Regions from separate parts of the Macrococcoides bohemicum genome, predicted to be linked through region 3. Evidence: predicted binding sites of a transcription regulator. Region 3 holds the regulator's gene; each other region holds the start of a gene.
What was found. The regulator Rex, encoded in region 3, represses fermentation and respiration genes when NADH is low (regulators of the CRP and FNR family bind a similar motif). The targets are predictions, from matches to a motif close to TTGTGAAATATTTCACAA.
Positions count from the first base shown of each region.

Region 1: the regulator Rex is predicted to act here: its motif matches at 6,554-6,571, upstream of HT586_RS02030 (DUF3147 family protein).
Region 2: the regulator Rex is predicted to act here: its motif matches at 4,589-4,606, upstream of HT586_RS06910 (cytochrome c oxidase subunit 2A).
Region 4: the regulator Rex is predicted to act here: its motif matches at 4,955-4,972, upstream of HT586_RS05585 (formate/nitrite transporter family protein).

Region 1 is NZ_CP054482.1:371,487-379,897, reverse strand. Features, by position in the region: gene HT586_RS02070 (threonine aldolase family protein) at 1-517, opposite strand, end outside; gene HT586_RS02065 (kinase) at 635-1,126, opposite strand; gene HT586_RS02060 (MOSC domain-containing protein) at 1,135-1,824, opposite strand; gene HT586_RS02055 (PAS domain-containing protein) at 1,838-3,016, opposite strand; gene HT586_RS02050 (GNAT family N-acetyltransferase) at 3,106-3,654, opposite strand; gene HT586_RS02045 (hypothetical protein) at 3,810-4,334, opposite strand; gene HT586_RS02040 (HD domain-containing protein) at 4,327-4,911, opposite strand; gene HT586_RS02035 (L-cystine transporter) at 5,042-6,436, shown strand; gene HT586_RS02030 (DUF3147 family protein) at 6,599-6,958, shown strand; gene HT586_RS02025 (DUF3147 family protein) at 6,974-7,372, shown strand; gene isaB (immunodominant staphylococcal antigen IsaB family protein) at 7,426-8,073, opposite strand; gene HT586_RS02015 (ABC transporter ATP-binding protein) at 8,182-8,411, opposite strand, start outside.
Region 2 is NZ_CP054482.1:1,345,781-1,354,191, reverse strand. Features, by position in the region: gene HT586_RS06930 (THUMP domain-containing class I SAM-dependent RNA methyltransferase) at 1-918, shown strand, start outside; gene HT586_RS06925 (MsnO8 family LLM class oxidoreductase) at 1,062-2,072, shown strand; gene HT586_RS06920 (b(o/a)3-type cytochrome-c oxidase subunit 1) at 2,114-3,769, opposite strand; gene HT586_RS06915 (cupredoxin domain-containing protein) at 3,838-4,317, opposite strand; gene HT586_RS06910 (cytochrome c oxidase subunit 2A) at 4,330-4,497, opposite strand; gene HT586_RS06905 (dynamin family protein) at 4,633-8,028, shown strand; gene HT586_RS06900 (sulfurtransferase) at 8,031-8,411, shown strand, end outside.
Region 3 is NZ_CP054482.1:2,033,673-2,042,083, forward strand. Features, by position in the region: gene HT586_RS10670 (LacI family DNA-binding transcriptional regulator) at 1-314, opposite strand, end outside; gene HT586_RS10675 (nuclease-related domain-containing protein) at 413-1,306, shown strand; gene HT586_RS10680 (hypothetical protein) at 1,315-1,653, opposite strand; gene tatC (twin-arginine translocase subunit TatC) at 1,716-2,471, opposite strand; gene tatA (twin-arginine translocase TatA/TatE family subunit) at 2,533-2,727, opposite strand; gene HT586_RS10695 (redox-sensing transcriptional repressor Rex) at 2,740-3,372, opposite strand; gene HT586_RS10700 (ABC-F family ATP-binding cassette domain-containing protein) at 3,529-5,445, shown strand; gene tsaD (tRNA (adenosine(37)-N6)-threonylcarbamoyltransferase complex transferase subunit TsaD) at 5,895-6,893, opposite strand; gene rimI (ribosomal protein S18-alanine N-acetyltransferase) at 6,890-7,312, opposite strand; gene tsaB (tRNA (adenosine(37)-N6)-threonylcarbamoyltransferase complex dimerization subunit type 1 TsaB) at 7,324-7,986, opposite strand; gene tsaE (tRNA (adenosine(37)-N6)-threonylcarbamoyltransferase complex ATPase subunit type 1 TsaE) at 7,958-8,411, opposite strand, start outside.
Region 4 is NZ_CP054482.1:1,073,293-1,081,703, forward strand. Features, by position in the region: gene HT586_RS05560 (hypothetical protein) at 1-692, shown strand, start outside; gene HT586_RS05565 (cytochrome P450) at 744-2,021, shown strand; gene HT586_RS05570 (rhodanese-like domain-containing protein) at 2,063-2,371, opposite strand; gene HT586_RS05575 (hypothetical protein) at 2,462-2,785, shown strand; partial or broken gene HT586_RS05580 (KUP/HAK/KT family potassium transporter) at 2,912-4,252, shown strand; gene HT586_RS12595 (KUP/HAK/KT family potassium transporter) at 4,259-4,858, shown strand; gene HT586_RS05585 (formate/nitrite transporter family protein) at 4,986-5,825, shown strand; gene rsgA (ribosome small subunit-dependent GTPase A) at 5,840-6,715, shown strand; gene rpe (ribulose-phosphate 3-epimerase) at 6,712-7,359, shown strand; gene HT586_RS05600 (thiamine diphosphokinase) at 7,361-8,002, shown strand; gene rpmB (50S ribosomal protein L28) at 8,057-8,245, opposite strand; gene HT586_RS05610 (hypothetical protein) at 8,333-8,411, opposite strand, start outside.

The DNA of each region.
Region 1 (8,411 bases), 700 kb from region 3:
CATCAACCATTAAGTACATATTTTTTTGTTTACAGAAAGCATATAAATCCAATAACTCCTGCTTAGAATATAATGTCCCAAATTCCGTCGGTTGCGAGATATAAACCATCTTCGGTTGCGGAATATGTTCGAATGTCACATCATTCCAATAATCTTCAACATAATTTTCTACATCTTCCAATCGTAATTTCCCATCGATACCTGGAATTGTAATCACTTTATGACCCGTTGCTTCGATTGCACCTGTTTCGTGAACGGCAATATGCCCAGAATCAGCTGCAATGACTGCCTGATGAGGACGTAGCATTGATGCAATCACTGTTTTGTTTGTTTGCGTACCACCCACTAAGAAGTGAACATCAACTTCTCCACTACATTGTTCTTTTATTAATTCTGCTGCGCGCGTGCAGTGATCATCAACGCCATATCCCGGATGCTGCTCATCATTTGTTTCGACTAAACGTTCCAGGATTAGCGGATGCCCACCAGTTGAATAATCATTATCAAATCGAATCATGTAATCCCTCCTTAGTTTTAGCGGAATCTTAATTTTTTATAGAGCGATACCGCTATTACTCACACGTTTTAGCGGTATCTTTAATTGTTGTCTTCAAATACCGCTATAACCCGCTTCTTACATCATTTGCCCTTTTATCATTTCAATTATTTCTTTTTGAGACAATTCTTCCGTAATAATAAATTCTCCTTCAACTCCTAAATAATCCTTATCCAGGAACCATCTTCTCATTTCATCTTCACCAAAATCAACATTTTGTTTATATTGATGACGACGCAAAGTCTCTTCAAACGGAATATCAAAGTAATAAACGTAAGATGTATCATTATATTTATTAACCATTTCTATCAACATATCTCCATGTTTACGACGTGTTAATATCCCTTCCACCACAACATATTTACAGTGTTCCATACCAAATTCAATCATTGTTCTCAACAATTCAGTCGAAATATTACCAACCTTACCTTTAACACGTAACATTTCTCTTCTCAATAAATCTTGAGAAATAAGAATCGTTCCTTCACCCAGAGCTTCTTGCAGTAATTTAGCAGTTGAAGTTTTACCGCTTCCTGAATTACCTCTAAGAATCATTAATTTTGAAATCATATCACCCACTAAATATTCGGTCCATATAATCTATGTGTCTTGTCTTCAATTTCTCCTGATAGTTTTTTCTTTAAACTGACTTTCCATGAGTCAGCCAAAACTTCAACTTCAGATAATTCCTTCACTAGACTTAAATCAGCAGAAAAATGCATCACTTCGTTACACTTTGCAATGGTCCACTCTGGATTTGATCTTTCCAGTAACTCTATTTTATCATTTACACTCACTACTCCAGGACGAAGCACTTTTAAGTACCAACCAGTTCTACCATTTTCTTCAGTGATCTTAGATAGTTCTATTTCTCGATATTTTCTTGCCGGCTTCCAGCATGGTTTACGTGGTTGCGTAACTTGAACAAGTGTATTGCCAATTTGATAAATATCACCTAGACATACTGTTTGTTCATTCATATCGACGACACTTAGATTTTCACCAAAACCTCCTGGTTGCATATCTTTATTCAATTCATTTCGCAATAATGGATAATGTTCGCTTGTATAGCAAAATACAGCTTTGTCTACACCACCATGATGCACTTTATCAGCAACTTCGTCATCTTCAAAGCCAAATTCAGTTAAGTTTCCACGTGAAACGGCATCTCGATTGATAGCTGAAATCCATGACTGATTTAATTTATCTGAAGCTTCTTCACTACCTAGTTGTTTTGGTTTTCCGATAAACATCATTTCAACAAGCATACTAACACCCCTTTTAAATATCACGTTTAACGACACTAGGCAAATCCAGGAACGGCTGAATATCCTGAACGTATTCAAGAATTCCTTGATACTCACCTTTTTCATCAAAGACGCCTTTGTATGTTACATAAATATATTCTTCACCTTTCTTAAACCACATTGTCACAGTTTCCTGCTCTCTATTTTTAAGTTTACGCATAACTTGCATCATCTTCTTCAAACTCTTCGGTGGATGACAATTCGCTACACTTCTACCAATAGAAATTGGTGTGCGAATAAACATCATATCCGCAGATTCAGTAATTTCATTAAAGTATTTAAATAATCCGTTCTTATCAACAAATGTCAGTTCTAGCGGAATATTATTAAGTATTAATTCCGCTTCTTTCAAGGATAAATAACCGCCACCTATTTTAATGTTTTGATTTTTATCTTCACTTTCCGTTTCTTTTGTTTGATATACTTTTTCTTTATCAGACCATACTGATTTAACATCTACTGCATAACCAAATGCTTTACTTTCATTGGCGATAGCTTCATATTCCTGTGCTGTAAATAATTCCTGAATTAAAGGAATAAGAATGTCTTCCTCATGCAATATCATTTGCTTCATACCTTTATTTAACGTATCGAACGATTTTCTAATATGCTTAAATTCAATTTCATCCATTCGTTTTAGACGGTTTTTGAATTGATGATAAGTAGCGCGATTATCATCATCAAGTGCCCAAATCTTTCTTGGTAATGTATAAACTTGTTTTCGTTCTAATATCGGAAATATCAATTTTTCTTTACGGTTATAATGTGCATATAATGCACCTATTATTTTTAAATCTTCTTCAAGCATTGAACTGTCTTTTTTAGATGCTACAATCGTCAATTTCTCTTCCATACGTTCTAAAGCAGTAATGAATGTTTCATTTTCTCTTTTCATAATATTTAACGGATGATCATCGTCAAGTGAAATATATACTTCCTGTATCATTTCGTTCATATGACAATTATACATATCAATCAATTTATGAATTTCTTCTATTGAAGAAATACCTTCCGTGTAGTGTATTTTTATAATAGCGATTAAGAAATCCACCAGCGAATAATTTTCTAAGATAGCAACTGAATGATCTTCCTTATTGCTTTGAATATTTGTCAGTATTGATTTTATTTCATTTGTAAGCTCGAAATTTATCATAGTACACCTCACTATATAAGATACATTTAATATACACCTTACAAAGTAATGCTGGGACCTTTCTCACAAACATTCACAAAATCGTCAGTCTATCGCTTATAATCTCCCTTCAATAAAGCATAACGATTCATGTCTCTAAATTCACCGTATAATAAAACATCCTGTTTATCCATACCAACAAACTCAAATCCAGCTTTCTCGGCAACTTTATTACTACCTATATTGTCAACATCAGCACTGATCGATAGTTTGTTCAAACCCATTTGATTGAAAGCAAAATCACATAAAGCAATTACTGATTTCGTCATAATCCCTTGACCATTTATATCTTTTTTCAACCAGTAACCGATTTCCGCCTTCTTAAAACCTTGATTAATCGCATGTAAATCTAATGTTCCGGATAATTCTCCATCAACAAATATCAAAAATAAGCGCCCTGTTCCTTGCGCAAACTCATTCATCATCTTTTTAATAAATGCAGTTTCATGTGCAGGTTCAGTGATTATATCTATAAAAGTCAAAAACGCTCTTAAGTGCTCTCTATTTTGATCAATCACATTATACAAATCTTTCCCATGAAAAATTTCTGCTTGTACCAGTTCAATACGCTCATCAACTTTAATAGATAGTCTGTTCATGTTCGTCCTCTTTTCTTATTATCTAAATTTTTTGATTTTTATTAGCGTATGGGAAATCTATAAAAACGTCAACAAAAAGCCATCCCTTATGGAATGACTTAAATTTGGTTATAAATGTTTATAAACGCGATTTATATGTGTTCATTGCCAGTATTTTATTCGACGTAAGGTCTACCTACCCAATACGTGTCATAAATACCTTCATATTTTGATTTAAAATCCTCAATAAACTTCGTATCATGACTGACAATATCGATTACATCATTACATATATAAATTATTTTATCCGATGAATAAAATATTATAAATGACTCTCTTTCATTTCCACAAACAACATTCGTAATATATTTAATTAACGGTTTAAGATCGATATTTTTTACGATTACATTGATGTAGTCAACATCTTCTTCACCTTTATGAAATACTTCTTTCCAGTTCGTAATCTTAAAATAACGTCCTAAATTCGTTTTTTCAGTTTGAATATAATGACCTTCAATGACACTCAATAAAAACTCCATATTAAAACTGTCATTAGCATAAGTTTCCGTAATAATTTGTTTAATTAAACTACCTTTCATCCTTTCATAACCAAATCTAATTCTGTGTTCATCACTGACTTGAAAATAAGGAATTGGTTTGTCTATACCGAATTGTATAGAGCCTTTCAGTATTTCACTCATCCCTCAACAATCCTTTCCGAACACAGTTCTCAATAATTTCTTCAGCGAGTTCCCACATTGCTGGCGCATCATCTTTAATAAATATCTTTTTACTTGTCACTTGTGATTTAGTCAGGTTATATGGATTGTAATCCTCTTCACTTACTTCATATAGATTAATCAAAGCGATTAATGCATCAATAACTCGCGCATACTTTGCTTCATGATTATCACCACGTTCAAAGTTAGTCCATAGATCTATTATGCCCTTCTGATTATCTTCATCCAACATTGAAACTACTTTCTTCAGAGATTCAAGTTCTCGATCAAACGAATCACTTTTCGCCTGATCATCAAATACCCATGTATCTCCTGCATAGATTTCACCTAAATCGTGAACCAATAACATCTTGATCACCTGATTGATATCTACTTGTTCAGGGTAGAACTGTTCAAACTGCATCGCAACAAGTGCTGCCTGCCATGAATGTTCAGCACTATTTTCATATCTTCCATCTAACGTATCACTTTTTCGTTGAATCGTTTTTAGTTGTTCAATCTCACTTGCAAATGCATATACTTTATGGATATCATTCATATCTTTACACCTATTTTCTAAAATTTTATTCTATCTATTTATGGAAATTCCGCAAATACTATTGTTTATCATTAATTTCAATGTTATCCTAAAGTTCAATTAAATTCACTATTTATGGAGGTATAAACCAATGGATAACGGGTTTATTTTTTTAAATGTCTTAATTCTTAGTATTCTCATAGGAATACTTTTATTCATGAACAAGAAACATGTTTCTTTCTCTAAACGTGTCTTCACAGGTATGATTTTAGGGATTTTATTAGGCGTCGGACTTCAATTCGCTTACGGCACTGATTCTAAAGTAACTTTAGGTACGCTAGACTGGTATAGTATTGTCGGTAGTGGTTACGTTCAACTTTTAATGTTAATTGTTGTGCCACTTGTAATGGTATCTATCATCCGTTCTATTATTAATTTAAATACTACGGATCAAGTTGGTAAGATGGCCAGTTGGGTAATCGGTATATTGATTACTACTACTTTAATTGCAGCAACTATCGGTATTGCTTCCGCATTATTGTTTGATTTAAGTGCTGAAGAGATAAGTATTGGCCAGGACGAAAAAACACGTGGTACTGAAATTCAAGAGAAATTCGATATGATGGAACAAAAGACAATGCCACAACGTATCGTCAATTTTATTCCAAGCAATATATTTATGGACATGACAGGCGCAAGGCCTACTTCAACAATCGCTGTCGTTATCTTCTCATTCTTAGTTGGCATTGCAGTACTTGGGGTTCGAAGAAAGCAGCCTGAACAAGCTGCAATGTTTACAAGCATGGTTGATGCTGTATTTGCTGTTGTAATGCGACTTGTAACAATCATCTTACGCTTAACACCTTACGGGGTACTTGCATTAATGGCAAATATGATTGCAAGTACAAACTTCGCGGGTATAGTCGAACTTGGTAAATTCGTATTAGCATCTTATGTTGCTTTAGGAACAATGTTCATCATTCATTTACTTATCATTACATTAACAGGATTAAATCCAATTCAATATTTAAAAAAGGTTTTCCCAACATTAGCATTTGCTTTCACATCTCGTTCTAGTGCTGGAACAATTCCTTTAAATATCGCTGCACAAAAAAATGCTTTAGGTGTTGATGATGCAACAGCAAATATGTCAGCATCATTTGGTGCGACGATGGGTCAAAACGGTTGTGCCGGTATCTATCCTGCAATGCTTGCAGTGATGATTGCACCAACTGCAGGTATTAATCCACTTTCACCTGAATTTATCGTACAATTAGCGATTATCACAGCGATCAGTTCATTCGGTGTAGCCGGTGTTGGTGGTGGTGCAACATTTGCTGCTATCATCGTTCTATCATCGATGGGATTACCAATTGCACTTGCAGGTGTATTAATCACAGTTGAACCATTAATTGATATGGGACGTACTGCGCTTAATGTAAATGGTAGTATGCTTTCAGGAACATTAACTTCTAAATTCTTAGGTAATTTCAATAAAGATATTTTTAATGATAAACACGCTGTAGTTGAGAATACAGAAGTTTAAACAGACAGCCCTCACCTATCCATAGGTGAGGGCTGTTCATATTTTATTCAATTGTGACAATCCTATGATATATAAATGCTATCTATTTACAACACCACAGAATGGGCGTATCTTAATATGTGAAAGAAATCACGTTAAAATTCAGAAAAGAAGATGATCTATATGTTCGGTATTTCATTTACCGGTTTGTTGTTGCGCTTTATCATTGGTGGTATTGCAGTAACTGCCGCTTCCATCATCGCTGGTAAAGTCGGTGGAAAGCTTGGTGGTATTATCGCTACAATGCCCGCTGTATTCCTGGCAGCAATCCTTTCTTTATCAGTTGACCATAGCGGCGATGAATTAGTTAATGCTTCAATGAACTTAAGTAGCGGTGCGATCATGGGTATTACAAGTTGTATCTTTACTGTCGCACTCACTTCACTCTATGTAACAAAACATGGATTTAAAAAAGGTGCTGCATTCTCTATCGGGTGTTGGTTCGTTATTTCATGCGCATTATTTGTATTAAAAAACATTTAAAAGGAAGTCCTCTTTATGAAACCAAAAGTATTAATGCTTAAATTCTTAATCGGTGGTTCTACAGTAGCATTCAGTTATTTCGTGTCGTGTATTATACCATGGAAAGACTTTGGGGGTATATTCGCTACTTTCCCTGCTGTCTTCTTATTATCAATGGTCATTGCAGGTTTTGAATTTGGTGATGAACTTGCTAGTCACGTTTGTCGTGGTGCAATATTTGGTATGAGCGGTTGTCTTTGTTCAATTCTTGTTACGTGGGGAATGTTAAGTACAACTGCTAACTGGCCACTTAGTATTATCGTTGGTTTTGCGACATGGTTCATTAGTGCTGTGATAATTTCAACGATTGTCGCTAAAGTTGCTGTTCTCGTAACGCACAAATCTACTGCAAAGCATATTGCAGCACATAAATAAAAATATAAAGAACTAGGGAGACGAATAATCGTCTCCCTAGTTCTTTATTATTATTATTTTGTATAAGTTACTACTGATGGATTAATTTTAACTGAAGTTAAGTATCCAGCTTTATCAAAGTTTGCTGAGTAAGATCCAACTTTTGTTTTGAAAGTTGCTACTGAATTCTTGCTTTTTGAAGTTTTATCACTAATTAAAGTATTTGCAGCATGTGCTTTTAAGAAATCAGTTTTTTTAATAACTCCTTTTTTAACTGGGAAACTCATAGACGTAATTGCACCTTTAGTTTTGTAAACTACAGTATCATTTACCATAGATTTAACAGGTTTAGATTGAATAGTCGGTGTTTTAGTAACTGATAAATTATTCAGTTTAAAGTTACCGTAGTTTAATGCTTGTACGAAGTATTTATCTAATTCGAAATCAGCGTTACGAGAAGTATAACCATTATAGTTATAATAAGGTTCTATTACTTTCGTAGCACGCTCCGTTGGTGTCGCTTTAGTTGTAGTCGTTGTTGTACCTGCTTTGATTTCTCCGCTTTTTACTTCATCAGCTTTTGTAACAGTTGTTACTACAGTTGTAGTAGTCGTAGTTTTAGTTGTCGTCACTGTATCTGCTTTAGCAACGTTTACCCCTGTTAATAATACTGTAGAAACAGCTGCAGTTGCGATTAATTTATTGATCATTTTTGTTGTCATCGTAATCTCTCCTATTTAGATAAATTCAATACTCATTAATACTACTTCCACAACCTCTATTTGTCAATTCATTCCAATCAATATAGGTCTAAAGTATGAGAGGCGTTATTAGCGATTGCCATATGAATCAAATATATGAATGTTTTCTAAAGCAGCTGTTAAATATACTTTTTTTCCTATTAATGGATTAGTATTTGCATAATATTTTATCTGCCTGTCTTGTGCATCCTCGGCAGTAACAACGATATCTTTCCCCAATAGTTCAATACGTTTAATAATCACTGAGTAACCTTGTTCTGAGATGATAATGTGTTCCGGGCGAATACCGATCATTGTAT
Region 2 (8,411 bases), 690 kb from region 3:
TTCGAACAATTGTTTGATCAAACAAAAGATATACCTTGGGAAAATTTTATCAGTGAAAATGGAAGTTTTCCAGTACAGGGAAGAAGTTTGAAATCAAAGTTATTCAGTGTACCTGACTGCCAGGCAATTGTTAAGAAAGCAATTGTTGAACGTCTAAAAAAAGCACACAACCAGCAAGGATGGTTACGTGAAGATGGCGCATTATATAAAGTTGAAGTTGCAATTCTTAAAGATGAAGTATTACTTACAATCGATACATCAGGAGCCGGATTACATAAGCGTGGATACCGTCTCGCACAAGGTGAAGCACCAATGAAAGAAACGTTAGCAGCTGCACTTGTATTGTTATCTAACTGGAAAGGAGAAACACCATTGATTGATCCTTTCTGTGGTTCAGGAACAATTGCAATTGAAGCAGCAATGATAGCTCAAAATATTGCACCAGGATTTAACAGAGATTTTGTGAGTGAAAACTGGGATATCATTCCTGAAGGTATGTACGATGAAGAACGTGTTAAGGCAGAAGAAGTTGCTGAATATGATAAAGAAATATCGATTACAGCAAGTGATATTGATCCGAACATGGTTGAAATTGCTCATAATAATGCGATTGAAGTAGGCTTTGGAGATATAATTGAATTTAAACAAATGAATGTTCATGACCTTACATTAAACAGTGAAAAGGGTGCAATTGTCGGTAATCCGCCGTATGGTGAACGTATCGGTGAGAGAGCAGAAGTGGAAGCAATGTATAAGTATTTAGGAGAACTAATTGAAAAAAATCCAAAATGGTCACTATATATTTTGACAAGTTTGAAGACATTTGAAGTATTGGTAGGCAAAAAAGCGACTAAACGCCGAAAATTATTTAATGGATATATTGAATGTACGTATTATCAATACTGGGGCGAGAGATAGAAGAGGCTGTCGACCTTTAATTTTGAAGGAAATGTTGAAGTTTGACAATGTGCTTAATTATAAATGTAACCACACAAAGCATAATTATATGTTTTGTGTGGTTTTTTGTTTATGATATATATCAAAAAGAAGGTGAAAATATTGTGAAATTAAGTATTTTAGATCAAGTACCCATGTCGCGTGGAGAAACTCCAATGGATGCATTGTCACATACGATAGAACTTGTTCAATTTGCGGAAAAAATAAATTATAATCGTTATTTTGTTGCTGAACATCATAATACGACAGGATTAATTAGCAATTCACCAGAAATTCTTATGACAAGATTATTATCAGTAACGTCATCCATTAATATTGGTTCTGCGGGTATTCTTTTACCTCAATATAGCCCCTACAAGGTTGCGGAAAATGCAAACTTATTAGAAGCGTTGTTTCCTGGTCGTGTGACGATTGGCTTAGGAAATTCTCCAGGTGGAAGTGAAATCACGAGAAAAGCCTTGACAGATGGTAACGCCAGTAAGGTAAGAGCATACGATAGAATGCTAGAAGAGTTTTTAGGTTTCATGCGTAACACTTTGTCTTTAGAGCATCAATATCGAGGTGTTAAAGCCGGTCCGAGAATTGAAAAGCACCCAGAAATCTTTACGTTAGGGCTGACTGATAATGGTGCTAAAAGAGCAGCAAAATTAGGGATTGGTTTTGTATTCGGAAATTTTATCAGTGATAAATATCGAGACAGTGCAATAAAAATTTATCAGCAAGGATTTATTCCTAATGAATTTATGAAACGTCCATATACGATATTTTGTTCATTTATCATAGTTGTAAAAGATAATACTGAAAGAGAGATGCAAAGACGTATATTAGATCATTGGTTATTAAATGTTACAAAAGGAAGGGATACTGTTATCCCTTCAATTGAACAGGTTAATAAAAATGATTATAGTGAACAGGATTTACGTATCATTGAGAAGAACAGAGGACGTTATTTTATTGGAACAAAAGAAGATGTTAAGTATGAGATTAAAAATTTGTATGAAACGTATCGATTTGATGAACTGATGGTAATCAATAATACATTTGATTTTGCATTAAAAAAAGAAAGTTTTAAAGTAATTAAAGAAATAACAGATGAAATTAATAGCGAGGAATAATGAAAATAAAAAAACATCAAGCGAGCGCTTGATGTTTTATTTTACCAAAGTTTTCCTTCGCCCATTCCTTTAGCACCAGGAGGTGGATCCATGAACATTTGTCCAATAGGCACCGTGTAAGCTACTAAAATTAATGCGATGGTAACGATGATTAAGAATTTCCAGTTTTCTACGAATTTATAAGCAGGTGCTGCTTCATCCATTGCTACTGATACTGGGAATGCTTCATATCCTTTAGGAGCAAAGAATGCTAACTGAATGAATACGATAACTACTAAGATAATAGAGATAAATAAAATTGTACCTCCAACTGCTTGCATTACTTGGTAAGGAATCCATTCAGCTGCAATTTTTGATCCACCATATTCAGAGTAAGTAGAACGACGTGGCGCACCAAATAATCCGATATAGTGCATTGCACCAGACATGATTGACATACCAATTGCCCACATAACCCCTTGAATAATTGCTAATCTATTGATTGCTTTTGTCATTACACGACCTGTAGCATGTGGAATTAACCAGTACATTGTACCAAAGAACGTTAAGATAACTGCTGTTGCTACTGTTAAATGGAAGTGACCTGTAATCCAGATAGTATTATGTACTACTTGGTTCATTTGAGCTGAGGCGTTAACTAAACCGCCTGCACCACCAGGTATAAATGCTGCCATTCCGATGAATGGTAATACGAAACGTGCATCATTCCATGGTAAAGTTTTAATCCATCCAAATAATCCTTTAGAACCAACTTTACGTCCATATGCTTCAAATGTTGCAAATAAACTAAATGCAGTCATTAATGATGGAATTACAACCATAAATGTTAATACAACTTGAACATATTTCCAAGTAACATCAATACCAGGTTCAGTTAACTGATGGTGGATACCTACTGGAATTGAGAAGAATAAGAATAACATAAAACTCATTCGTGCTAAATTATCACTGAAAGCTTTAGCACCGATAATTTTTGGAACGACTGCATACCATGACATATATGCTGGTAATAACCAGAAATAAACTAATGCATGTCCAAAGTACCAGAATAATGTACGACTAAGTGAAACGTCGATACGTTCAACTAATCCTAATGACCAAGGAATCATTTGTAATAATACTGTTGCTGCAACACCGATAGAACATACAATCCACATAACATTGTTAATAACAGCCATGTAAGAAAGTAACGGTGATTTTTGACCTTTGTGCTCTTTTCTCCATTGTGCATAGCGCATGATTTGTCCTGCTGCAGAAATCCAGGAACCTACAACGACTAATGCCATACCTACATAGAAGATAACATGTGCTTTAAGTGGCGCATAGAATGTATATAATACAGTTGCTTTATTAAGTAATACCATTGTAGCTGCCATTGCAGTACCTAGTAACATTATCCAGAAACCTAACCAAACTAATTTTCTTTGTAAAGGAGATAACTTACCACAAGTTCTAATGATTGCAGCAGTCTGGAATCCCATAATAAAGAAAGTTGTTAAAACTAAAGCTAAAATAATACCGTGAACTGTTAAAATTTGATAATATCCGATACCAGCTGGTAATTTTAATTGTCCTGAACGTACTAATGTTTGTAGAAGACCAGCCAATCCTCCGATAATTAAACACACAATTGCTACATACATATGTGCCATAATTAATTTACCATCTTTACGGTCCATTTCTACACGTTCTGCCATTTCTTCAGCGTGATGGTTTCTATAAGTAGAGCGATCGTCAAATGCGCCGCTGTCTAATTTGAATGCGTTCATTTCTTATCTACCACCTTAATATTTGACTTCATGTCTGCATGACCAGTACCACAATATTCGTTACATAATAATAAGTATTCACCTTTTTTATCGAATGTTTTAACGAATGTTGAGATGTGTCCTGGCTCAATCATCATGTTAACGTTTGTTTGAGCAATTTCAAAACCGTGAACTACATCGCGACTTGTTGCGATAATTTTTACTTTTGCATCCTTTGGAATTTCAACTTCACCTGGGTTATAGTTAAATGCGGAAACTACGAATACTAATTCGTAATCCCAATCTTTACCTTCAACTTTATGTAATCCCGGTTTGCTGAATACTTCATCTTTATCAATCAATTCTGGGTCAATAAATTCTCGACCACTGGCAATTGGCTCATGACCGCTATGTATTGCAGAAACAAAAATAATACCTAAAAATAAAACAAGTGATCCCATACCTAATCCAAGCCAAATTTTCTCTAACTTATGCAAAATATTCCCCTCCTATACACGTTCCAAAAATAATATAAAAATTGCAAACCATGTTACTACAAACACAGCGCCTAAAAATAATACTGACGCCATTGTGCCTCTTAAATCTAAATCGTGATGAACTTCTTCATTGACCTGAATCGGATCATGTGATTGATTTAAATTTTTATCCTCTGCCATAATGAACACCCTTTCTTAATAGCTTTTCTTTCTTTATAATAATAGAGTACAAAGTTTATTAATGTGATAAATATCACACTTTTTTTTATTTTCGTTAAAAATTTCACAAATAAATATATATGAATGAGGTATGTTATGAAACATCATGAACAAATCAAGCAATTATATCAATTGAAAAAGGAAGTAGAGAAGTCAAACAATGTGATTTTAATTGAACAAATTAATGAAATTATTAAGAAAATGCATCAGGAACAAGTCGTTATTAGCTTTATCGGTCACTTTTCTTCTGGGAAATCATCTTTAATAAACCATATATTTAATGAGCATATTTTGCCGAGTTCACCAGTTCCTACTACTAGTAATACGGCTCAGATTATTATTAGTGATAAGGAAAATGTACGTATCAATCTTGATAATCATACATATAGTGATTTAAATCATTATGAAGATATAAAAAGAGTGAATACATTTAACCATAATATTGAATCTGTTGAGATTTATAAATCATCGCAACTTTTTGATATTGGTACCGTTATACAAGATACACCTGGCATTGATGCGACATTTAAAAACCATGAAGCAAGTACAATGAAATTTTTACTTATTAGTGATGTTGTTTTTTATACGGTTGAGTATAATCATGTTAATTCTGAAAAAAACTTTGATCAGATTAGAGCATTAAATCAATTAAATGTCCCGGTCGTGTTGATAATAAACCAGATTGATAAACATCAGGAAGAAGAATTATCATTTGAGGATTTTAAAACAGCTATATATGATAATATTGAACGTTGGCAACTAAAAATAGATCATATTTTATATACAACTATTTATGACGATCCTAATAATGAGATAGCTAAAGTTATTCCTTTAATGACGCGCTATGCACACAATGCAGAAACTAACAAAGATCGTTATTTTGAACGCATGATTGAATATATTGAATCGGCACAAATACATTATCTGAATGAAATTAAAACGAATCTACTTTCACTAATGAAAGTAGAAGAAGATGAAATAGATACTGCCTACCAGAAAGCAAGTGCTAATGTAGTAATGAATGCTGAACAGGCGATATTAACTGACGCAAATAACGCACAGTTATTGTTAAATGGTGTGAAAGATATTATTAAAAATGCTTATTTAATGCCATTTGAAATGCGCGAGAAAAATCGTGAGATGCTCGAAACATTTGCAGATAACTATAAAGTACCAGGACTATTTGGTAAAAAAGCAAAATTGCTAGCGATTCAGGATGAAAAAGTGGAAACAGTTGTTGTATCACTGAATGCACTGATTGAGAAACAAATTACATTTCAGCTTAAAGAATATTATGGTCAATTCTCAAAATACTTAAGTAATCCAAATATAATAAATGAACTTGTTTTTAAAATTTCACAAGATGATGTTAAGCAGTTAATTAAGCAACAAACATCTATCACAAATGATTATGTATTAATCTATTCAGAGGAATTAAAATTATTCATCGAACGCAAGATTGTTAACCAGCAAAAGAAATGGCATGATCAGTTCATAAAAAATATAAATATGTCTATTTTAAATACAGATAATGAGAATAGTGAAGAAACTGTGAAGTTTGATCAATATTTTGAGAATGAATCATTTTTAAAGTCAATCACTACTAAAAACTATTTACACTATTATATTCATGTTGATGAATCAGTGGATAAATTAATTGATAGAAAATATGTGACATTTGAAATGCGTGATGAAAAACCTACAGAAATTTCAAAAATTAATAAAATAGAGACCATTGAAAATGAGGATTTAAATTTAAGTAAATCAATACTTCAACATTTGTCTGATGTTACGTACTTCAAGACAGATATAGAGAAAATAAATGCACAAATTGAACGATTGAATAAAAATATAACTAAAATTGTTGTATTTGGGGCATTTAGTGCGGGTAAAAGTGCGATGATTAATGCGCTTTTGAAAGAAGAAATATTGATTTCTTCTCCGAATCCAACGACGGCTTCAATTACTGAGATTCAACATGGAGATAAGAATTATGTCACATTTAAGTTAGAAAAAGACATATTAAAATCTTTAAATGACATGATGTTAACGTCAACAATTGAAGTATCAACAATTAGTCAGTGGATTAAACGATTTAAAGGAAAACTTAATCAGTTAAATGCACAGAACAGAAATTTTGCAGAAGCGATTATTCAAAATTATGATTTATATGCACAGTATTTAGATAACCACACAACAATTGAAGTGAACGATGATGAAATAAAACAGTATACTGCTGTTGATGCACACGCAGTTTTTGTACAGAAGATAACCCTCGGCATCCAAAATGATTTTCTAAAAGATAAGATTATTATTGATTCACCAGGAACAGGTAGTACGAATAGCCGACATACAAAAGAAACAACTGAAATAATTGCTGATAGCGATTTGTTAATTTATGTTTCATATTACAATCACGTCTATACTGAAAAAGACAGAGCATTTCTATCTTATTTAAATGAAGTAGAAATCATAAACGAAGATAGTCAGAATTTCTTTGTTATTAATGCAGTAGATTTAGCAAAAGATGAACAGGAATTGAATTCAGTTGTCGATTATTTAACGCGTGAATTACAAACTTTAAAAATTGATGATCCAATTTATCCAGTTTCAAGTCGGAATGCATTAAAAGTTTATGACGAGAAATTTACTACCTTTAAAACTGCAATTGAAAAATTTGTAAATACAACAAGTAAACAACAGAAAATCAAGCAAATTAATCATCAGACTTCTGTTCTATACGAAAAAGCAAAAGTACTTGTAAGTAATTTTGATCAGTACGAAAATCAAATACAAATTAGAAATCAACGTTATTCGGAGTGGTTAACCTCTGGTCCAATCGATTTAACTGTAAAAGATAATGTAATACGTTCAGTAAAAGATATTTTGACAGAACAAACAACTTACCTTAAAGACAAGATGAAAATACAGCTGTATGACGTCCTAAAAGAAGAAATCAATACCTCTTCTGATTTGTCTATAGTACATCAAAGTTATTTACATGCTGTTCAGCAAAAGTTAAATGAAGACTTATATTTGATTATGCCGAGATTAAATAAGGGAGTACAGTTGAACTTCAATCAGGCAAGTCAAGTATTATCGAAGCAATTAGAACAACAAGAGATTTATGAAGATTTACAATATAAAGATCAATTACTAAATCCTAATGACGTAAGTATTAGTAAGCTAACTGATGAAATTCATATAATAAACTTAGGAAATATTAAGCAGAAGCAGTTGATGCATCAGACACTGAAAACTGAACTGTATGATGAAATACACGAGAAAACGATGCAAACTTTAATTAATGTAATTGAAATGTATGAAAATGAAATCTTGAAGCTTATTGACGACAATGCAATAAAATTGTCTAATTATATTGAAGAAAAAAATAAAATGATGCATCAAACAATGCGCGAAAAAATGCAGCAAAAAATTGACAATACTTTAAAAGAAGAAGTTTCAGAAGCGATTCAAAAAATAGAGGTGTAGTCATGAAAATATGGATAACAGAACAAGAAGCTTATAAACTGGTACAAAATAATGATGCAGTACTATTTGATTGTCGAGGCATAATGGACAACTTAGAACAAAGTATTCAAAACTATCAAGAGGAAAGAATTGAAGGTGCAGCGTATATTCATTCATTCTTAATGGGTAACAATCCAATATCAGGTGGACGACATCCATTACCTGATTTAAATGATTTCATTGATATTGTGGAATCATTTGCTCAGGGTAAGATGATAATAGGATACGATAATCGCAATAGTTTTTATGGCACTCGATTTGTATTTCTCTGTCATCTTGTAGGTCTTGAATGTCTTCTTATTCAGGAAGGATATGAAGATTTGAAACTGTTTAAGAAATCGACA
Region 3 (8,411 bases):
TTTAACTCTAAATCAAGTGATAGATCAGTATTGGCAATTAAAGTTTGATAGTTTTGACGGCGTAGTGTCGTTTCTATACCGAGTAACGTTTCATTAGAAGCATATGAATTTAGACGGGGTACGATAACACCTATCATGTTGGTGCGTTTCGCTTTTAAACTTTGTGCAAACTGGTTAGGCTTGAAACCCGTTTCCTGCACAATTTTATCAATTTTCTGTCTCGTCTTCTCACTTACTGAACCACCGTTTAAATAGCGTGAGACGGTGCTTTTTGAAACGCCAGCGAGATTCGCAATATCTAATATATTATTCATGCTGCCACCCCTTACATATTGACTTTATTTTAGCATGTTTTAGAAATTCGTGATATAAAGAGAGTGTATTGATCATTGAATATCTAATAGGAGACTTTATGATTATCAAAACAAGACAACCTTCCTCTTCTTTGCTTCAGTTACACCACCTCAAAGGACGCAGTAGTCTCGATTTATCCGATTATGAATTAGAATTAAAAGGCTATTACGGCGAGCAACTACTTGATCGTATTGTTAGTCGTGTAGATTTCGGAAATGCATTAGTCATTCAGGATTTACGATTGTTAGATGGTAAAACAGAACGACAGTTCGATACAATAGTAATCGTGAATCAAAGTGCATATATATTAGATGCGAAATACTATACCAGGGATTCTCGTTATCAAGATGGCAAGTTCTATCACGGTTATAAAGAGATTGAAAATCCTGATTTACAGATCAGCAGATCTGAAACTTTTTTAAGGAATTATATATGGAAGCATTTCGGCGTGAACTTTACAGTAGTGGGTTTTTTTGTATTTGTAAATAATGATGTGACGTTTAGAAATGACAGCAGACATCCACGCTTGTTACACGCAAACGAATTACAGTCATCATTTCATGAATTAAAGATGCACCCTGTAATGGAAGTTGACTATGATATTGCAGAATCACTTGTGAAAGCTCATCGATTAGAATCAATTCATAGTGTTGAACTGGATATTTCAGAAGCTGTGTTTTTTAAAGGTTTGAAATGTCCGAAATGTGCTGTTGTGCAGGACGTAGAATTTTCTAACCTGTTAAAGATGCCATGTTGTCATGAAATTTATCGTTTTAATGATGTGATGTACTATGCACTTAAAGAATATTGTGCAATTCATAAAGTGAGCAGTGTGAAAGTTGGTAAATTTACGAATTTTATTACGGGAAGTGATAGGAGAAACTACAAAATCGAGCGTTTTATCAGGAAAAATTTAAAACGTACTGATAAAGAAGGTACATATCAAATTTGAGTTGGATATTAATGGGTATAGATGCACACTTCTGTTTCCATGTGGGCATTTGTTTGAAGTTTCTTCCTGTTCGTGCACACTTCTGATTCCATGTGGGCATTTGTTTGAAGTTTTTTCCTGTTCGTGCACACTTCTGTTTCCATGTGGGCATTTGTTTGAAGTTTCTTCCTGTTCGTGCACACTTCTGATTCCATGTGGGCATTTGTTTGAAGTTTCTTCCTGTTCGTGCACACTTCTAGTTTGTTGTGGGCATTTGTTTGAAATTTTTTCCTTTTCGTGCACACTTCTGATTCCATGTGGGCATTTGTTTGTAGTTTTTTCCTGTTCGTGCACACTTCTGTTTCCATGTGGGCATTTGTTTGAAGTTTCTTCCGTGAAATATCAAAAAACTAACCACTCTCCAGAGTGGTTAGTCCATTAGTTCTTCTTCAATTAAACGTTGTTCACCTTTTAAAAATTGGCGATATCCAATCTTACTAATTTGTATGCTCACTTCATATAACAACAACATCGGGAATGAGAACATCAAATATGAAATTAGATCCGGCGGTGAAATTAATGCAGTAATCACAAATAAAGCAAAGTATGCGTATTTTCGATTTTTCTTTAAGAACATCGGTGTTACAATTCCAAGTCTTGTTAGAAATAACAGCAGTATCGGTAGCTGGAACAAGAATCCGAATGGAATCGTAAATCTCAGCATTTCATTGAAATACTCCCTGACACCGATCATCTGATTAACCCCCATCTCACTCGCAAGTCCAATGGTGAACTGAATCAAATAAGGAAATACATAAAAATAGCTAAAACTGAGTCCTAATAGAAATAAAATTAAACTGATTGGAATGTATGATAATGTTGCACGACGTTCTTTAGGATGTAATCCGGGTGATATAAATGCCCATAACTGATATAAAATGACGGGCGATATAATGATCAATGCAATAATCATTATCACTGTAATATAAATCGTTAATGGATCACTCACTTTAAAATAATGTAATTCAATACTTTTAGGTACATCATCTTTTGTTAAGAATTTTGTAACTGGTTTACCAAAGTAAAATCCGACTGCCGTCCCTGCTACTAAACAATAGAGCACGACCATAATGCGTTTACGCAACTCGTCCAAATGCTCAACAACGGTTAAATCATCTTTATTCATCTAAGGAATGAACCTCCTCATAAAAAAACGGCAAACACTGTCGCCGTTTTGAATTTCTAAATTATTTTACGTCTTTGTTATCTTTGTCATGGTCTTTCATAATACCATCTGTTGCATCTTTAAATTCTTTTAAAGATGTGCCCATCGCACGACCGAATTCTGGTAATTTCTTAGGTCCGAAAATAATTAACGCGATAATCCCTAAGAAAATAGCAATTGCAGGTGATATCATACCAACTGTATTTACAAATAACATCTATTTTACCCCCTAATGATTTTTCATAAAGAATATTAGCGACTGTAATTCAACACCCAAATCAATGTGATGTACATGCACCCCATTTGGCACTGTTAAACGTTCTGGTGTAAAGTTTAATATACCTTTTATTTGTGCTTTTGTCACTCTATTTGACACATCTTGGGCAACTGCACCTGGTACAGTTAATATTACAACTTGAATGCCAGTTTCTTCAACAATTTTTTCGAAATTCTTCATATCTTCAACTGTTATCTTACCAATCGTCTTACCGATTGAAGTTGAGCTTGTATCAAAGGCTGCTGTAATCTTCATGCGATCATTGATCGAGAAGTTATAATTAACAAGTGCAGTTCCCAGATTCCCTACCCCAATAATTGCAACTTTTGTAATCATGTCTTGCTGTAAAGTTGTCTTAAAAAAGTTTAATAAAAAGTTAACGTTGTAGCCATATCCTTTTTTTCCTAGCTCACCAAAATAAGAAAAATCTCTTCGTATTGTTGCCGAATCAATTTGTAAGCCCTCACTTAGCTCCTTACTACTGACTCTTTCTACATTTGAATTATATAACGTATTCACAAAACGATAATATAAAGGAAGTCTCTTTAGTGTGGCTTTAGGAATCTTTATTTCGTTCTTTGACATCCTACTCACCTGTTTCAAGTAAATTTGTGATAGATTTCACATCACTTTTGATTATATCACTTAACGTATTAATTGACTATGTGAAATTTCACAAAACTGATTAAAATATTCCCACCTTATCGTACTTCATGTACAATGAAAGTGAGGTGAAATAACTTGATATTATTACAAGCAAGCAATTTAACTAAATCCTATTCAGGTGAAAATATATTTTCGAATGTGAAATTCGAAGTTAAATCTAACGACCGTATCGCTATCGTCGGAAGAAATGGTGCTGGTAAAACCACTTTAATGAAGATTCTAGCCGGGACTGAAGATTACGATACAGGTAATCTTTCAATGTCTAAAAATATCAGACTCGGCTATCTTACTCAGCAAATGACTTTGAATGCAGAAGGAACCGTCTACGAAGCGATGAAAAAGCCGTTCCTTCATCTTGAAAAAATGAAGCAGGAATTAGACAAAATCGCTTTGTATTTAAGCGAAGAAAGTCATAATGCGCACACGGATGCATATCAGGAGAAATTAACGAGCTATGAGAAATTACAACAACAGTTTGAAGCTCAGGATGGCTATCTTTACGAAACTAAGATTAAAACAGTGCTCTCAGGTCTAAACTTTAAACCTGAAGACTTTGATCAGAAGATCGATACATTTTCAGGTGGACAAAAGACACGTCTTGCTCTTGCTGAAATGCTACTTCATAATCCAGACTTACTACTACTCGATGAACCTACTAACCATCTCGACATGGATACAACTGCCTGGCTTGAAAATTATTTATCGACGTATGATGGTGCCATCGTGATTATCTCACATGATCGCTACTTTTTAGATAAAGTTGTGAACACAGTATACGATGTGGCATTAGGTCAAGTTCAAAAATATGTCGGTAACTATTCTAAATTCATTGAGCAGCGTGATCAATTTTACGAAAAGATGCAGGCACAGTATGAGCGACAACAGGCTGAGATAAAACGTCTGGAAACCTTTGTTCAAAAAAATATTACACGTGCGTCAACGAGTGGTATGGCGAAATCACGTCGTAAAGTACTTGAGAAGATGACTAAGATTGATATTCCGAAACAAGACGATCACTCGATGAATTTAAGATTTAATATTCAGAAGGAAACAGGAAATGACGTCTTACGGATCGATGACCTTGCTATCGGCTATGATACGCCACTTGCTGAACATTTAACCTTAGATATAAAAAAACAGGATGCTGTTGCATTTATCGGGCCAAACGGTATCGGTAAAACAACGCTTATTAAAACTATTGCTAAACAATTAACCGCACTGCACGGTGACATTAAGTATGGTGCTAATCTTTCAATCGGTTATTACGATCAAAAACAGGCAGAATTTTCTTCAAATAATACTGTACTAGAAGAATTATGGCAGTACTATCCAACGATGCCTGAAAAAGATATTCGTACCGTACTGGGACGCTTTCTATTCGTTCAGGATGATGTTAAAAAGATTATCAATGACTTATCAGGTGGAGAAAAAGCAAGATTACAACTTGCTAAACTTAGTCTTGAAGAAAACAATGTGTTAATCCTTGATGAGCCGACTAACCACCTGGATATTGATGCAAAAGAAGTACTTGAAGATGCACTTATCCATTATCCCGGCACCTTGTTATTTGTCAGCCATGACCGTTATTTCATCAATAAAATAGCGACAAAGATATTCCAGATGACTGATAAGGGTGGAAAGCTATTCCTCGGCGACTATTCATATTTTATCGAAAAAGAAGAAGAACGATTAGCCCACGAAAGCTTAGTCGAACAGGAGTCAAAGCAAATTACTAAAGAAACGACCAACGATGACTTTAAAGCGAACCAAAAAGAAAGACGTAAACTAGAACGTCAATTAGAAAGTACAGAAAAAGATATTCAGCACCTGGAAAGTCAAATCAGTAGTATCGAGGAACAGCTTACGCAACCAGAAGTATTTAACGACCATGAAAAATCTCATGCTTTAAATGAAGAACTCATTACATTAAATCAAACACTCGAACAAAAAGTCGAACAGTGGACAGAATTAGAATTAGCATTAGAAAATTAACCGGCATAGCCGGTTATTTTTGTACACAAAGTTATGCACAGCAAAAACCCTTTTATTTCACTAATCCACAGAGTTATCCTAGTTATCCACAGAAAATGTGTATGATATTATGATTAATTTCGTGTAATACTCCCTATTGACATTGAGTTATACACATTCTGTGCACAACTTGTGTACAAGTACATGTGTTCGCGTAGATAAAATACAGACAAATTGAGAAAAATGAATGCTTAATTTTATATGTAAGTGGTATATATATATTGTAGAAATTTTATTCAATCAGACACCATCATATTTAAAGGGGTATATATATGTATCGATTTCCACGGAGTTGTTTAGGAAGTATTATTCTATCGGTTATTCTTTCAATCATTTTAACGGTACTGTTAAATGGTTGCGTCGCTATAATGCATTAAAAAGAGGACAAAGTTTTCACTTTGTCCTTTTTATTATAATTCAATATTTGATCTTCCATTTAAATTCATTCCAGCAAACTCAGATTTAATATACTGATAATATGCTGCTGCACCAATCATCGCTGCGTTATCTGTGCATAATTCAAAGCGAGGTATCATCAATTTAATATTCTTTTCTTCACATAGTTGCGTCATACGTTCACGCAATCCTTTATTCGCCGCTACACCACCGCAAATCAGTAATTGTTTGATATTATATTCAGCTAATGCATCAAATGTTTTTTCTGATAACACATCAATTACACTCGCCTGAAAACTTGCTGCCACATCTTCTGCTTTATAACTTTCACCTTTTTGATTCTTATTATGCAATGTATTAATTACGGCACTTTTTAAACCGCTGAAACTAAAATCATATCCTTCTAAAATTGGACGTGGTAATTTTAGATTATCCTCACCAATGGCGGCTAATCTATCAACATGAGGCCCTCCCGGATAAGGTAGATTAATAGTTCTAGCTACTTTATCGTACGCTTCACCGACAGCATCATCACGTGTCTGTCCAATAATTTCAAAGTCCATATGGTCTTTCATAACAACTAGTTCTGTATGACCTCCTGACACCACTAAAGCTAATAACGGAAAAGTTAATCGCGCTTCAATATGATTCGCATAAACATGCCCTGCGATATGATGTACAGGTATTAAAGGTTTGTTATGCGCTAGCGCTAATGCTTTTGCTGCGTTGATGCCTACAAGCAATGCACCGATCAATCCCGGTCCTTCTGTCACTGCAACGGCATCAATGTCATTCCAATTAAGATTGGCTTCATCAATTGCTTCTTCAATAACGATTGTAATATTTTCAACATGATGTCTGCTTGCTACTTCTGGTACAACGCCCCCAAATCGTTTATGAGATTCTATTTGGCTGTTGACGACGTTGCTCTGCACCTCATATCCATTTCTTACGATACTCACAGCCGTTTCATCACAACTTGTTTCTATTGCTAATATTGTTACATCGTTCATTTTAATTTCACCCACATTACTTTCGCATCCTGATTCGGACCATAATAGTCACGTCTAACTCCACCATATGTAAAACCAAATGATTCGTATAAATGACGAGCCGTTAAGTTCTCTTCTCTCACTTCCAGACTCATCATTTCACAATTAAGGCGTGCATAATTCATAACGTACTCTAATAATAACTTACCGTATCCTTTGCCACGCATTGTTTCATCTATTGCAACCGTAGTAATTTGTGCCTGATCAATAACTATCCACATACCGAGATATCCTATTACTTTATTATCCTGCAACATCGTAAAATAATGCGCAAACTCATTTTTTTCGAGTTCATGATAAAAAGCATCTAAATTCCATGAACCTGATGGAAACGCTTTTTGTTCTATCTCATATATTGCCGGAACATCTTCAAGCAACATCTTTCTAATTGTTAAGCCTGATTGTTCTGCCAATTACGCTCAGCCTCAGATATTCTCAAATACGTAGGTTCAAACGTATGTGCACTGACTAAAGACGATTCATTAATGAGTCTTCTCATTTCAGCACTACGTGGAATACAATAGTAAGATGGACCTTTTAACTGTTCTGCCAGTTTCTCAGCATCCATCCCAATAAATAAATACGGTAAATGTTGTTCTTTTAATTTTTGGTTTAAATCATCAATTGATATATAAGTATCATCTTCAACAAGTTCTAATTTAACACCTTTGTATCGATATATGCCCGCATATACGTGGTTACGTCTTGCATCAATAACAGGTACCAATAAAAATTCATGCATTCTCACTGTTGCAGCAATCGCTGCTAAACTAGATACAGCATATAATGGAATATTTAATGTATAAGCAAGTGTCTTTGCAGCTGTAACGCCTATACGTAACCCTGTATATGAACCTGGTCCTTTTGCAACTACAATACCTTCGATATCTTTCATTTCAAGCTTTGTATATTCTAACAAAGATTCAATCTGAGACATCATCGTAATTGAATGGTTGATTCTCATACCACTATTAAATTCTGCTAATACTTCATTTCCCTCGGTAATTGCAACAGATAACGGTTGATTACTCGTATCGATATGTAGTAGTCTCATACTCAATTTGCTCCTTTAAATTTGTTGAACGATTACCATGTGACGCAAGTTTAAATAAACGTCTCGTATCATCAATACGTTCTATTTCAATTTGCAGATAATCTTCAGGTAGAAAGTCAGCAATCATTTGTGGCCACTCAACCAATGTAACGCCTTCACCATAAAAATAATCATCAAACCCTAAATCATCTTCAGCACCTTCTAAACGGTAACAATCCATATGATGAAATGGAATGCGTGCTTCATATGATTTAATGATATTAAACGTGGGAGAACTGATAACAGATGTTACACCTAACGCCTGTCCAAAATATTGACTAAATGTTGTTTTACCAACTCCAAGATCACCTTTTAACAAAATAACTGTTTGTGGCTTTGAAAATCGGGCAATTATTGTAGCAAGTTTTTGCGTTTCTTCTATTGAA
Region 4 (8,411 bases), 960 kb from region 3:
TAAAAAGCTTGTTTTTCTTTCACAAAGATATGGTAGGACATAATGGCTTTTTCGTAATAAAACAAGGTGAAGTGTTAATCGTCATAGAAGTAAATGATGATAATCGTCTCGTTGTAGGGGATGTTATAACAAAAATGAGTGATGATGAAATTAATATTCTTGAATCAAGATACAAGAAACTGTTATTTCATGAAGATGATAATAACCAGGACTGGACACATATTATTGCGAAACAATCAAATCTCACTCTTTTACGTGGAGAAGAAGAATATAAATTTGATGTCCAGTACTTTAATCATTTTCCAGAAAATACAGTAAAAAGCTATAACGGTTATCAGATTGTTACGATTTATAATTTTGATGAAACGGTTACATATCCTCATGATTTACCTGTTATTTTAGATCTTCGTTATGCGCGTGGTATTAAGTCGCATCAATATGAAGCTGATATTATCTTAATATCATCGTTAACGAAAGGAAGTCCAGAGTTCTTTGCATCACAAAGTAATGCAAAGAAGATAGGTGAGCATTCTTTCGGTGCAGCGAACATCTTTTATACAATTGAATTTGATGACTTTGTATTCGTATATGGCACAGAGGAAGAATTTGTAGTGCAACCAGATATACGCTTAACGAATAACGCAGAAAGTGATGCAATAATGGAAGAAGCAAAACGAATTATTTTAAGTTAAAATTTTGTAATTTAGGGTATAGATAAATAATACTTATTAGGGGGAATCATCATGGCGAAAAGAATGCCAAAAGATAGAGGTCTTGACAATACATTAACGATTATGAAAGAAGGATATGAATATATTCAGAATCGTACAAAAAAATTTAATTCAAATGTATTTGAAACGCGTGTTCTAGGGGGTAAACAAGCTGTTGTTATTAGCGGTAAACAAGCTGCAGAATTATTTTATGATAATGATAAAATTGAAAGATCTGGTACATTACCACCACGTGTAGTAAAGACGTTATTTGGTAAAGGTGCGATACATACAACTACGGGTAAAAAGCACATTGATAGAAAAGCTTTATTTATGTCATTAATGACAGATGAAAATTTAACATATTTACGTAAATTAACACGTAACTACTGGTTCCAGAATACACAACGTATGCAGTTGATGGATGAAGTTAATGTCTATAAAGAATCTATTATTTTATTAACAAAAGTTGGATTTAGATGGGCAGGTATTATTGAAACACCTGAAAATATTGAACAACATGCAATGGATATGGATAAGATGATTGATTCATTTGGAGCAATCGGTTCACCTTATAAAGGATATCGTGAAGCTAAGAAAGCACGCGCACGTGTAGAAGATTTCTTAGAAGAGCAAATTATTAAGACACGTAAAGGTAAGATTCATCCAGAGCCAGGAAGTGCTTTATATGAATTCAGTCATTGGGAAGATATGAACGGCAAACCTATGGATTCAAGACTTTGTTCTGTAGATTTAATGAATGTGATTCGACCGCTTGTTGCAATAAATAGATTTGTTGCTTACGGAGTACTTGCTATGCATGAGTTTCCAGGAGAAAGAACGCGTGTTGCACGTGATGATAATGATTATGCGTATAAGTTTGTACAGGAGGTTCGTCGTTATTATCCTTTCGTACCTTTCTTGCCGGGTAAAGCTGCTAAGAATATAGAATTTGATGGCTATAAGATTAAGAAAGACACGATGATTATATTAGATGTATTTGGTACGTTGCATAGAGAAGATACATTTAGTGAACCAGAACGATTTAATCCATATCGTTTTGATAACTGGGATGGTAGTCCGTTTGATTTGATTCCTCAAGGTGGAGGAGATTATTATACGAATCATCGCTGTGCTGGGGAATGGATGACAATCATCATTATGGAAGAAACAATGAAATACTTCGCTCAGGAAATTGATTATGATGTGCCACCACAAGATTTTACTGTTGACCGTACGAAGTTACCAGGTCGTGTAAAATCAGGTATGGTGATAAATAATGTTCGTCTGAATATTGATCGTACTAAATAAATTAGTATTTTTAAACCGTGCTCGATTGAGCACGGTTATTTTTAATCTTCTATCTTTACTTCGCCAGTCCAGTCATCCATACCTTGTTCTGCAACAGTGACATTGTAACCTTTATCTTCCAAATACTGACCAGCTTGCATTGCTCGGCCACCTTTTTTACAAATAATAATATATTCTACGTCTTTAGCGAGTCCAACAGATTGTGATTCAATATCTGATAGTGGAAGATGAGTCGCTTCCGGAATATGGCCGGCTACAAATTCATCCAATTCTCTTACATCTAGTATAACTGCATTTGTTCCAGTATTAATTGCATCTTGTATTGCGTCTAATGTTATTGTTTTTGTCATTTGTTTCACTCCATTCCTCATTTATAGTAATATCATACATATATTTAGTACATTTATAAAATAATAAGAAAATAATAAGGGAGATTATTTATGATATATTTTACGAAACCATTTAAAAACTTAGAAGATTTTATTATTGAAAAGCAGGATCAATTTCAGACGATGATTGATCATCTTCAATTAATGATGATACTAGGGTTTTCTAGTCTAGTTATCTTGATGTTATCGATATTATTCTTCAACTATAAGATTTATCGCCGAACGAGTCAGTCACATTTAGATAGAATAAAACTGGAAGTAGAAAGAGAGTTACTTAAAAAATACGATTTGGAAATAAAGCCGGAATACAAAGAAAATCTTAGCAAAACATATAAAAATATTGAACGAAGAAACGAGAAACTTGGTAATCAATAAGTGATAAAAATTTTATTGTAATATCACTTAAATGAGAGTAAAATGCAAGAATCGGCTAAAATCGATAAGTAAATGATTAGAGGTGCAATAATGCATGTAAATCAGAAAAAAAAAGTGAATATAGGGATGTTGTTAATCGCACTTGGCATTGTATACGGTGATATCGGAACATCACTTTTATATGTAATGAAAGCAATCGTTTCTGTTAATGGAGGATTAGCGCATTTAACGAGAGAATATATTTTAGGCTGTCTATCACTTGTTATATGGACACTCACGATGCTGACAACAATAAAGTACGTGATGATTTGTATGCGTGCAGATAATCACGGTGAAGGTGGTATTTTTAGTCTATATACACTCGTACGTAAACAGAAAAAATGGTTACTTGTGCCGGCTATTATCGGAGGAGCGGCATTACTTGCTGACGGTATTTTGACGCCTGCAGTGACTGTAACATCAGCTATTGAAGGACTCCAGGAAATTCCTTATTTTTATCATAGTTTTGCATCGGATCAAAATAATATAATTTTGATTGTTATTGCGATTATTACAGCTATATTTTTTGCACAACGATTTGGTACAGGAAGTATCGGCAAAATCTTTGGACCAGTGATGCTATTATGGTTTTCGATGATGGGGATATTCGGAATGATTCAGCTCGTTCAGGATTTATCTGTTTTAGAAGCTATTAATCCCTTACTTGGTATAAAAATTTTATTTAGTCCGGATAATAAGATGGGGTTATTGATATTAGGGACAGTATTTTTATGTGCGACTGGTGCGGAAGCACTTTATTCAGATATGGGACATGTCGGTAAAAAGTCAATTTACTACACATGGCCATTTGTAAAAATAATGTTGATTTTAAGCTATCTTGGACAGGGTGCCTGGACGATTCAGCATATTGGTGATACAAAACATCTTGAAGAGATAAATCCATTTTTTCAGATTATGCCTGAGTCTTTCATTCTTTATGGTGTATTAATGGCGACATTTGCAGCGATAATCGCATCGCAGGCTTTGATTACCGGCGCATACACTTTAGTTTCTGAGGCAATTCATTTAAAGTTTATGCCTAAACTGGATATTAAATATCCTTCGACAGTAAAAGGTCAAATGTATATTCCATCTGTGACAGCAGTCATCTGGTTTTTATGTATACTTGTTGTCCTCTACTTTAAAACAAGTGTAAATATGGAAGCAGCCTATGGTCTAAGTATTACAGTCACAATGATGATGACAACAATTTTACTTTCTTATTATCTTAAAAAGAAACAAGTCAATACATTGTTATTATATTAAACGATTGGATTCTTCTTTATTTTAGAATTTGCATTCTTTATATCAAGCCTTGCAAAATTTATGCATGGTGGTTATGTAGCAGTACTTATTTCATGTTTGATCATTTTTGTCATGATTGTTTGGTATAACGGTTATCTGATAAAAGACAAACAGTCACATGATGTTGCGATCGATGAATATTTAGGACAATTAAAGTCATTAAAACAAGATCGTAGTGTCCCAAAATTTGCGACTAATTTAGTTTACTTAACGACGAATGAAGAAGATCGTATGATAGAGAAACAAGTGATTAAATCTATATTAGATGGTCGTCCTAAACGTGCTGATGTTTATTGGTTTGTAAATGTAAAGGTTAGTGACGAACCGTTTCAGGTTAACTATCGTATAGAAAACTTTAATACTGACTCAATATTTAAAGTTCAATTAATATTAGGGTTTAGAATGCACCAGAATGTCAATTACTACGTTAAGAGCATAGCCAGAACTTTAGTTAAAACAAAACAGATGAAAGAGCAGTTCAGACCGTATGGTACAAATAATTTGCGTATTATAAGTGACTTTAAATTTGTAGTACTTAAAGATGAAGTTTTACTGGATGGCGATCTGTTATGGTATGAGCGTCTTATCCTTCAATGGAAGATTGCTATAAAACGATTTACCGCATCACCGGTGAAGTGGTTTGAACTACCTTCAAATGAAGTGATGTATGAAACGATACCACTTACTACACCAATGACTAAAACAATACCGATGAAACGTATTGATTAATTTAATAATTTTGAACAGCAGTAAGACAAATTGTCTTGCTGTTTTTTTGATGAAAAATAGTTATTGTATATTTAGTGAGAATGCATTAAAATTATATTGTGAAAAATATCACATAAGGAGAAAAGATATGAAGAATAATAACCAATCATCTGAATCAGGTAATTTTAACTTTCCGGAAACCGAAAAATTTTTTTACGGAAGAAAGTTAATGGATGGGATACAGGATACCGTATTAACGAAAGAAAGCCTTGTAAAAGATTTTTTTATCAGATATATATTTAGAGCGATAATGGCAGGTTTTATTATCGGACTTATGATTATATTTACCTGGAAAACGCGCATTGATTTTACGCCTTATATTGGCGCAGAACTAGCAAGTCTTATCGGTGGGATCACCTTTAGTTTTGCGCTTATTTTTATTATATTTACCTATTCGGAGCTGCTAACGAGTAATTTTATGTATTTTACAGTTGGTATTTTCTATAAATCAGTGACAGTGCGTCGTGCACTGCTTGTGTTTACGCTGTGTTTTCTTGGTAATATGATAGGTGGTATATTGTTGTTTAGTCTGTTAAAATTTAGTACAGTAGTATCAAATGATATGCTTGGGTTAATGCATACGATTGTTGATAAGAAGCTCCATTTATCAAGTGTTGATATTTTTATTCGCGGAATATTAGCCAACTTTTTTATCAATATTTCTATAATCGTAACGATGCATTTTAAGGAAGCATTACCAAAGATGGTTGCTATGATTATCGGTGTGACGATATTTGCATATATGGGATATGAACACGTTATCGCTAATGGCGTTATGTTTATCTGTTCCCTGTTTTATCAATTTAACTCGGAGAACATCTTACCTATGCTCAGAAATTTATTATTTAGTGGACTGGGTAATTATGTTGGTGGAGGTCTATTTATCGGTTTATTCTATGCATATTTAAATGCTCCGAAAAGACATTAATATAAGAGGTGAATATTATTAAAGGTCAAATTATTAAAGCATTAAGCGGTTTTTATTATGTGAAAAGTGAAGATGATAGCGCAATTTATCAATGCCGTGCACGAGGAAATTTCAGAAAAAAAGGTATAACACCATATGTCGGTGATTTCGTGACATTTCAAATAGAGAACGAAAACGATGGTTACATTCTTGAGATTCATGAAAGAAAAAATGCACTGGTGCGACCGCCTGTTGCAAATGTAGACCGCGTAATAATTGTGATGAGTGCAAAAGAACCTGAATTTAGTTTAAATTTAGTAGATAAATTTATTACGATTATTGAATCTTATGATGTAGAACCTGTCCTTCTCGTGACAAAGAAAGATTTATTAAATGAACAGGAAATTAGTTTTATTACGACGCAGTTAGATTATTATGAACGTATTGGATATGGAGTAATGTTCGTTTCAAATCTAGAACAACAAAACTTTAATGATTTAATAAAAGGTATCACAGTGCTCGCTGGACAATCAGGCGTAGGTAAATCATCGTTTATCAATGCTTTGATACCAGATGCAAATTTGAATACCGGAGTCATCAGTAATGCCCTTAATCGAGGGAAACATACGACAAGACATGTCGAATTAATTCCATTAGATTATGGCTATATTGCTGATACACCGGGCTTTAGTTCACTAGATTTAGATAATCTTGATAGAAATACATTAAAATATTGCTTTATCGAATTTGCTGAACGTGCCAATGAATGTAAATTCAGAGAATGTATGCATATCAATGAACCGGGTTGTGCAATTAAAGCTGGTGTTGAAAATGGAGAAATTTTAGAAACAAGATATTTACATTATCAGCAAATGCTAAATGAAATAGACACGAGAAAGGTGAGATACTGATGAAAGTAGCACCAAGTTTACTATCTTGTAATTTTTTAAATATACAGCAGGAAATTAAGCGTCTGGAAGAAGCAGGAGTAGATTATATACATTTTGATGTGATGGATGGCAATTTCGTTCCAAATATTTCTTTTGCTTTTCCAATCTTAAATCAAATTAGACAAGTTACTGATTTAACGATTGATACACATTTAATGGTTCAGGATCCTGAGCGATATATTCAAACCTTTGCTGAAGCGGGTAGCGATATTATTACCGTACATGTTGAAGCGACAAATCATATTCATAGAGCAATTCAAATGATTCATGACACAGGGAAGAAAGCTGGTGTTACATTAAATCCAGGTACACCTATTGAATCCGTTGTACCTGTTCTAAAAGATATTGATCTTGTGCTTGTTATGACTGTCAATCCAGGCTTTGGAGGTCAGAAATTTATCGATAATGGTATTGAGAAAATCAAATTTTTAAAAGATTATAAAGAAAAATATCATCTTAATTATGAGATCGAAGTTGATGGCGGGGTAAACGAAGTTACTGCTAAAACTTGTATTGAAGCGGGTGCTGATGTATTAGTAGCAGGATCATACTTCTTTAAGCATAAAGATTTATCAATACCAACAAGTGTATTGAGAGGTGAGTAATATGGACTTACATATACTTTGTACACATTTAGGTGTATCAAATTCCCTTTTAGAAAAATATCATGATGAAGATTGGATTGGTATTGATTACGGGACAATTATGCTTGTTGATGCAGGTATTCGACCTATCGCAGCATTTGGTGATTTTGATTCTGTGTCTGAAGATGAACGTTTAAGGATTGAAGAAGTAATTGAAATTGAATATCTACCATCTGAGAAAAATGAAACAGATCTTGAAGTTGGCGTACAATATGCGAATGGATTAGGTTATGACAAAGTTTATATTCATGGGGCAACTGGTGGAAGACTGGATCACTTTTTAGGTAATTTACAGACTCTTGTTCATCCAGACCTGTTATTATCTGAAACGGAATTTATTATCGTAGATGCATATAATGAAATCCAGGTATTATCAACAGGAACGCATATTATTGAAAGAAGCGAAGATAAAAAATATATATCGTTTATTCCGGTAAACGGCGGTGTTCTGTTAACGATAGAAGGATTAAAATATGAGACAGACCGTTTAGAAGTAAAAATGGGGTTTACCCGTACAGTAAGCAATGAATTTATAACGGAGCGAGCAGAAATAACAGTCGAACAAGGTATAGTTTATATGATTCAAAGTAGTGAAGCTAAATAGTTCAATAAAAAAAGACCTTTCACACAAAGGTCTTTTTTGTATCTATATATTCAATTAAACGCGAGTCACTTTACCTGATTTTAATGCACGAGCTGAAACCCATACACGTTTAGGCTTACCATCAACTAAGATTCTAACTTTTTGTAAGTTAGCACCAAAGCGACGTTTGCTGTAGTTCATTGCGTGAGAACGGTTGTTACCTGAAACTGCTTTACGACCTGTAACATGACATACTTTAGCCATTGTTTTGCCTCCTTTAATAGAATATAGAGATACACTTGATCTTACATACTATAACAATTTATCACAATCGACTTTTGATTGCAAGATTTATTTATCTATTAATACATTTTTTACTGCTTCTAAATGACTTATAAATTGCTTTCTATTCAATTTTGTATCTTGCAGG